2 regions of the Amphibacillus xylanus NBRC 15112 genome follow, and region 2 is predicted to be linked to the other one. Evidence: riboswitches for the same ligand, from Rfam matches in the RefSeq annotation. Region 2 holds a riboswitch; the other holds the start of a gene.
What was found. A riboswitch is a leader RNA that binds a small molecule or an ion and turns the genes downstream of it on or off. The one in region 2 is predicted to bind cobalamin.

Region 1 (4,221 bases), 1.1 Mb from region 2:
ATCCATAATGAATTTGATTAGTAGCTAAAGCTGTATGTAATCCCATTGCTCCTAGCCCAATTGAATGATATGATCGATTACCTTTATCAACAGTCGGAACGGCTTTAATACTTGTCATATCTGAAACAGATGTTAATGCACGAATAGCGGTATCAATTGATTCTTCAAAGTTATCTGACTTAATCATCTCGGTAATATTTGTTGATCCTAAATTACAACTGATGTCGTGACCAACTGCTTTATATGAAATATCTTCATTTAATTCAGAAGGGGATTGAACTTGTAGAATCTCACTACATAAATTACTCATAATAATTTGACCGTTAATTGGGTTATCATTATTTACAGTATCAATATTCACAATATATGGGTAACCAGATTCTTGTTGAAGCTTTGAGATTTCTTGTTCTAGCTCGCGAGCATTAATTCTATACTTTTTAATGTTATCGTTTTGCACTAGCTCATCATACATTTCAGTAATATTGATATAAGAAAATGGCTTACTATAGATTCGTTCAATATCATACGGACTAAATAGATACATTGGTGCATTTGTTTTTAATAATTCATAATATTTGTCTGGCACAATAAGACCTAATGATAATGTTTTCACACGAATTTTTTCATCAGCGTTTTCCTTTTTAGTAGATAAAAACTCATAAATATCTGGATGGAAAACATTTAAATATACAGCACCTGCACCATTACGCTGTCCAAGTTGATTTGCATAACTGAAGCTGTCCTCGAATATTTTCATCACTGGAACCACACCTGATCCAGCGTTAGCAATCTTTTTAATTGGTGCACCAGCTTCTCTTAGATTAGTTAAGTTAATACCAACGCCGCCACCACGCTTTGATAGTTGAAGAGCAGAATTAATTGTCCGACCAATTGATTCCATATTATCTTGTATGTCAAGTAAGAAACAACTGACAAGTTCACCACGAGATGTTTTACCAGCGTTTAAGAATGTTGGTGTAGCTAGTTGGAAACGTTTGTTAATATGCTCTTTTGCAATATTCCAAGCTAACTTTTCATCACCTGTAGCTAAATATAAAGCAACAAATCCAATGCGATCCTCATATCTTTCTAAATATTTACTACCATCATTAGTTTTAAGTGCATATTGGTTATAAAATTTATAAGCTCCCATAAAACTATTGAATCTAAATTTTTGTTCGTATAAAAAGTTAAATAACTGCTTTATAAATTCAAAATCATATTTTCTTATAAATGCTTCCTCAATATAATCATTTTCAATTAAGTAATTTATTTTTTCTTCAAGTGTGTGGAAGAACACTGTATTGGGATTAACATGTTCTAAAAAGTAAGCCCTGACAGCCTCTTTATCCTTATTTAATTGAATTTCATTATTTTCACTCGGTATATTAACCTGATTATTTAATTTGAAGTAAGTAATATCTTTAGTTTTTTCTATTGCTTGAATATTATATTTGCTCAATTAGTTTCAACTCCTCTTCTAATTTTGTGACATCTGACGCGGTTCCTTGGAATTCTAATTGATGTAATAAAGGAAGATTGTATTCCTTTGCTAGAACTTTAGCAGTAATACAAAACAAGTTAGCGAAATTCCGATTACCAACTCCAAATAACCCTTTACATAAAGTAAGATTACATTTTGTTTCTAAAAATTCAGCTGCCGTATCCGTTACAATAGGATGAATGTTAGGTTCGTATGAGGGCATAACAAGAATAAAAGGTTCGTTCATCTCAATCTCAAAATTTGACGGGGTAATTTCAATTGCTTGATATTGTTTTACTTTATGAACGTATTTTCTTGTTTGACCCGTTTGTGAGTAGTATACAATTTTAGCCATTATTACACCAACGTTTGTAATTTATCAGGTTGATAGCCTGAAAAAATTTGATCTCCTATCTTAACGACGGGTAAAGAACTAAATCCTAATTCTATAACTTCATCTAAATACGCTTTATTTTGATCAACTCTTTTTTCCTTATATAATATATTTTCTTCCTCAAGAAATTTTTTCGTAAAGACGCATTCAGGGCAGCCGCTTTTTGAGTAAACTATTACTTCCATGATAAAATTCCTCCGTATATATAAGTTGTATATGAAAATTTAGTTTTATTTGAAGATAATTTTGGGTGTAGTATATGCAAGCATTAAATTTCCCTCCCTTTAAATAATAAAAAACCATTCATTAGAGCATGAATGGCGTAAAACGACAGAAAGGTAGTGATAATGTTCTATCGTTTCTGCTTTTTCATCCCCGAAAAATAGAAACTATAAGTATTGGCAGGTCTCCTGGCTAGTGTTTCATCCTACTATAGCCCTTCCCATATCAAAGAAATGATACAGTGGTTTGCTAGTTCGTCAACACTTACAGTTGCGGGGGCAGCTTCAGATTTGACTGAATTCCCTTTTAAGACATATAAATGTCACCATTACTCAAGATACTATATTTTGTGTTATTTTATTGTTAATTACAACTCGATATACTACATATTGAATTATAACACATAATTTTTATTATACAACTAGATTGACTTACATAACATTTGTATTCGTTTACCATAAACACAAGTTATTTAAAAGGGAAGGGGTCAACCGTAAATCGTTAATTCTAATATTACTTATACTAGAGGCGCTGAGAAAATTAGTTGCTTTATAAAGTGGTATAATCGCTTATTAATCAGGAATGCTAATTATGTAGAGCAACAATATTGGAGGAAAAATTAATGGTTAATAAATATAGACAAGATAAACTACCCGAATCGCCAAATTCTTATTGGACTAATTATGATGAATTACCTAATTTCCCGAAGCTAAATACAGATATTCATGTTGATGCCGTTATCGTTGGTGGTGGTATCACAGGAATTACCACTGCCTATTTATTAACGAATGCTGGTTTGAAAGTTGCCCTATTAGAATCTGACCGGCTATTGAATGGTACCACAGGACATACGACTGCGAAAATAACAGCACAACATGATCTGATTTATGATGAATTGATTCGTAACATAGGTATAGACAGAGCAGGTATGTATTATGAATCCAATATGGAAGCACTGAATTTTATCAAAAAAACGATTGAATTACATGAAATTGATTGTGATTTCAGCCCTCAAGACGCCTGGCTTTACGCAACAACAGAAAAATATCAAGAAAAAATTGAAAAAGAAGCTATTGCCTATGAGAAGTTAAATATTAAAGGAAGTTTGGTTGATTCTATTCCATTTGGTATTGAGGTGAAAAATGCCTTAATCATGAGTAATCAAGCACAGTTTCATCCAGTAAAATATTTAACTGCGTTAGTTAAACAGATAATAAGTAAAGGTGCGCAAATTTTTGAGCAGACAACTGCTGTTGATGTGGAAACAAGAATCCAACGAACTGTTTATACTAGTGAAAAGTTTTCTGTAACAGCTGATTATATATTAGCTTGCAGTCATTTCCCATTTTATGAAGGGATTGGACTATATTCAGCTAGAATGCATGCAGAAAGATCATATATTATTGCTGCAAAATCAAATATTAAATATCCTGGAGGCATGTACCTTAGTGCCGATGAACCGAAACGATCATTAAGATCTGTAACGATTAATGATGAAGAGATGATTTTAATTGGTGGGGAAAGCCATAAAACAGGGCAAAGTGAAGATACACTGAAGCATTATGAAGCATTAGAGGTTTTCGGAAAACATCATTTAGGTCTTGAAGCAATTTCTCATCGATGGTCAGCTCAGGATTTGATTACAATCGATAAAGTACCATATGTCGGTAAGATAACCCAAGGACAAGATCGAATTTTAATTGCTACGGGTTATCGGAAGTGGGGTATGACTAATGGTACTCATGCAGCTATACTGTTGTCTGATCTCGTGTTAAAGCGAAAAAATAATTATCAAGATCTTTATAGGCCGTCAAGATTTTATCCGATACCAAGTATAAAAAACTTAATTGTTCAAAATGCGAATGTAGTAGAACAATTAATTAAAGGAAAGCTGCAATTAAGTCATATAACAACTGAATCTATCGCAAATGATGAAGCGGCTATTTTGACTATAGATGGAGAAAGAAAAGGGGCGTATAAGGATAAAGAGGGGAAGATTCATATTGTAGACACCACATGTACTCATATCGGTTGTGAAGTTGATTGGAATAGAGGTGAGAGGTCGTGGGATTGCCCATGTCATGGATCAAGGTTTTCTTACACAGGTGTAGTCTTGGAAGGC
Region 2 (4,221 bases):
GGACACACCAGGCCATACAGAAGGTCATATTAGTTACTTAATCGATGAAGCTCTATTTTGTGGTGATTCACTATTTTCAGCTGGAACTGGTCGTGTTTTTACCGGCGATTATCAAGCACAATTTTTGTCGCTGCAGAAATTCAAACAGCTTGATAACATTGTGCGTGTATACCCAGCTCATGAATATACAGAAACGAATCTACGCTTTGCTCAATCTATCGAACCAGCTAATCAGCACGTATTAGTCGCGTTAGATGAGGTGAGAGCGTTAAGAAAAACTGGTAAACCCACATTACCATCGACAATAGGAAGAGAAAAGAAAATAAATCTACTCCTCCAAGCAGAAACTCTTGAACAATTTATCAAATTACGCCAAGCACGTGATGATTTTTAAAAAACATTGCAAGGTTAGTGCTAATCTATAACGTTTGGTAGGGAAAATGAGTTAAAAGTTGATGATAACTCGCAAATCTTTAAAGTTTGAGTTGAAAAGTGGTTAAAAAGTAGATGGTAAGTCGCAAATCTTTAACGTTTGAGTTGAAAAGTGGGTTAAAAAGTAGATGATAAGGCACTAATCTTTAACGTTTGAGTTGAAAAGTGGGTTAAAAGTAGATGGTAAGTCGCAAATCTTTAAAGTTTGAGTTGAAAAGTGGTTAAAAAGTAAATGATAAGGCACTAATCTTTAACGTTTGAGTTGAAAAGTGGTTAAAATGCAGATGATAATGCACTAAACTATAACTTTTGCTCCAAATAGTAGCGCAAAAGTAGATGATAAGCGCATAATCTTTAACGTTTTGATTAAAAAGTCGTTCAACCGTAGACGATAAAGCCCTAATCCTTAATGTTTGGTCTAAAAAGTCGTTCAACTGTTGACGATAAAGCCCCAATCTTCAACGTTTTGGCGGAAAATTAGTCTAAACGTATAAGATTTCCGCTATACCATTGATAATCTGTTTAACAAGCGAAAAAACTCACACCAAAATCCTTATAGGCAGACACACAATTACGCCCATTGCATAAATTGTCTATAGAGGAGCGTGGTGCAAATGTCTTTTGTATTTCCAGTTCAGATTCAAACGCTAAATATAAGTGATGGTCCGAATAAAATCGTTTATTATCCTCAGGCAGTAAAAATGAAGGATCAAGCATTAGAAAATTTAATCAATCAAACAATTGTTAGCCAAACTCAAGAGCTAATTAATCTTCAAGTTGGCAATATGCCGACAACAGTAGTGGAGATGATCGGGTTATATGAACTGAAAAATAATCAGCGTGATGTTTTAAGCTTGTCGCAATCAAATTACACATACCATTACCATGCAGCTCATGGCATGACGTTTATTAAATCCCTAACTTTTGGCCTAAAGGAAAAACAACTATGCGAGCTAAAAGATTTATTTAAACCAGGAAGTGATTATGTAAAAGTACTTTCGGACCTAATCAAGATACAAATTGAGCAACGGGATATTCCGATATTAGGGGAATTCAAAGAGATAAAACCTGACCAAGATTTTTATATTGCTGACAAATCACTAGTCATATATTTTCAACTTTATGAAATCACGCCATATGTTTATGGTTTTCCGATGTTTCCTATCTCAGTGTATGATCTTGAATCTATTATCGATGAAAATGGTCCACTCGGGCGTATGCTTGCTAGTCAATAATTTTTTCATAACACACATCAGTTTTAGTAGATGTGTGTTATATTTTGTCGCAAAAAATCATATGTAGTTTGTCTTAGACAAAAAGTCATGTCAAGATGAAAATTTAGTAAATCTCCAACAATACTAAATATGGACACAAATTGTTCATTGACCCCCAATATGTTGCGTGATATAGTAAAAATACTACATAATATTTCATTTTGAAATGGAATCCAGTGAGAATCTGGAACGGTCCCGCCACTGTATGAGCATTAGCTTAAGTCAGGTCTTTTCTCAAGATGAACTTACAAAATTCTTGTTATTTCGAGGCAAAGTAACAAATTAGCTCCCTAGAATGAAGTATGCCTTTTAGGGTTTTTTTATGCGTTTAGAGACATGACATAATATATGCAGCAAAATCAAACGAACTATACGACCAAGACTGAAAGGGGTAATAAAACAATGATGGATACAAAAATGGTGAAGAGGCCAGCTATTAAACTAGCAATCGAAAAGAGGGATGGCCGATCACAAAAATACGATCCAGCAAAAATAAAGAACGCACTTATCCAAGCGGTTCAGAATACTAATTTATCTTATTCAAAACAAACAATTGAAGAGATTACATATGAAGTAGATGAAAATATTCAAGCAAGTGCACCCGCAGTAATCACAACATCTCTTATTGATGATTATGTTTTGAAGCGCTTACAAAGTTACGGTATGCTTGATTTAGCTGATAGCTATGTCCAACGACGTAAGGAAAAAGCAGAAATACGAAAAAATAGTCGCGATATTAACCGCAAAATTGATCAGCTATTAGAAAAGGATCCAACGGTGGTTAATGAGAACGCGAATAAAGATAGTAATGTTTTTAACACACAACGTGACTTAACCGCAGGAAGTGTTGGGAAAACGATCGGTTTAAGAATGCTTCCTCCACATGTAGCAAATGCGCATGAAAAAGGCGAAATTCATTATCACGACTTAGACTATACACCATATGCACCGATGACTAACTGCTGTTTAATCGATTTTAAAACAATGTTTGAACAAGGATTTGAGATTGGAAATGCAGAAGTTGAATCACCGAGATCGATTCAAACGGCCGCAGCACAAACAGCACAGATTATTGCCAATGTCGCATCAAGCCAGTACGGAGGATGTAGCTTTGACCGTGTAGATGAAGTTTTAGCACCGTATGCACAATTAAACTATGAGAAAAACCTCAAAACAGCTCAAGACTGGATTGAAGGAGAAGAGCGTCAAAAGGCATTTGCTTTAGAAAAAACTAAAAAAGATATTTATGATGCAATGCAAAGCTTAGAGTATGAAATTAATACACTCTATACATCACAAGGACAAACGCCATTTACAACTTTAGGTTTTGGTTTAGGGACAAGCTGGATTGAGCGTGAAATCCAAAAATCAATTTTACAAATTAGAATTAACGGTTTAGGTAAGGAAAAACGAACAGCTATATTTCCAAAGCTTGTTTTCACATTGAAACGGGGCGTAAACCTTGAACCGCAAGATCCAAACTATGATATCAAGCAATTAGCTCTTGAATGCTCAACTAAACGAATGTATCCTGACGTTTTAAGCTATGACAAAATTGTTGAATTAACAGGTAGTTTTAAAGTACCAATGGGCTGTCGCTCATTCTTACAATCTTGGAAAGATAAAGATGGCAATGAAGTAACATCAGGCCGAATGAATTTAGGTGTAGTGACGTTAAATTTACCACGGATTGCAATTGAAGCAGGTGGAGATTTTAATAAATTCTATGAATTACTAGACGAGCGTCTTGCTGTTATGAAAGATGCATTGGTCTTTAAAGCAAATCGAACAATGGAAGCAAAACCAGTTAATGCTCCCATCTTATATTTACATGGTGCATTTGGGGAAAAACTAAAAACAACTGACCCAGTGTCGAAATTGTTCTTGAACAAACGTGCAACTGTTTCATTAGGCTATATTGGTCTATATGAAGTAGCAGCTGCATTTTACGGAAAAGCATGGGAGGATAACCCAGAGGCAAAAGACTTCACATTGGATGTTATCAAACGATTAAAATCAAAAGCAGATGAGTGGGGTAATGAAACAGATATACACTTTAGTGTCTACTCAACGCCAAGTGAAAGTCTAACAGATCGTTTCTGTAGACTAGATTTTGAGAAATTTGGTCCGATCGAAGAGATTACTGATAAGGGCTATTATACTAATAGCTTCCACTATGATGTAAGGAAATCACCAACACCATTTGAAAAGCTAGACTTTGAGATGGAATATGCACCATATACAAGTGGTGGCTTTATTCACTACTGTGAATATCCTAAAATGCAAACAAATCCAAAGGCACTAGAAGCCGTATGGGATTATGCATATGATCGAGTCGGGTATTTAGGTACAAATACACCAATTGACCACTGCTATGAATGTAATTATGATGGTGAATTTAACCCGACTGAAAGAGGCTTTGAGTGTCCAAGCTGTGGCAACACTGATCCTGAAACATGTGATGTTGTAAAACGTACGTGTGGTTATCTTGGTAATCCGCAAAAACGTCCAATGG

Region 1: another riboswitch for cobalamin. It lies ahead of AXY_RS06710 (glutaredoxin family protein); the one in region 2 lies ahead of nrdD (anaerobic ribonucleoside-triphosphate reductase).

Annotation. Positions count from the first base shown of each region.
Region 1 is NC_018704.1:1,339,905-1,344,125, reverse strand. Features, by position in the region: gene nrdE (class 1b ribonucleoside-diphosphate reductase subunit alpha) at 1-1,462, opposite strand, end outside; gene nrdI (class Ib ribonucleoside-diphosphate reductase assembly flavoprotein NrdI) at 1,449-1,838, opposite strand; gene AXY_RS06710 (glutaredoxin family protein) at 1,841-2,062, opposite strand; cobalamin riboswitch at 2,261-2,444, opposite strand; gene AXY_RS06705 (FAD-dependent oxidoreductase) at 2,722-4,221, shown strand, end outside.
Region 2 is NC_018704.1:2,458,740-2,462,960, reverse strand. Features, by position in the region: gene gloB (hydroxyacylglutathione hydrolase) at 1-394, shown strand, start outside; gene AXY_RS11670 (DUF3298 and DUF4163 domain-containing protein) at 1,047-1,667, shown strand; adenosylcobalamin (AdoCbl) riboswitch at 1,850-1,994, shown strand; gene nrdD (anaerobic ribonucleoside-triphosphate reductase) at 2,109-4,221, shown strand, end outside.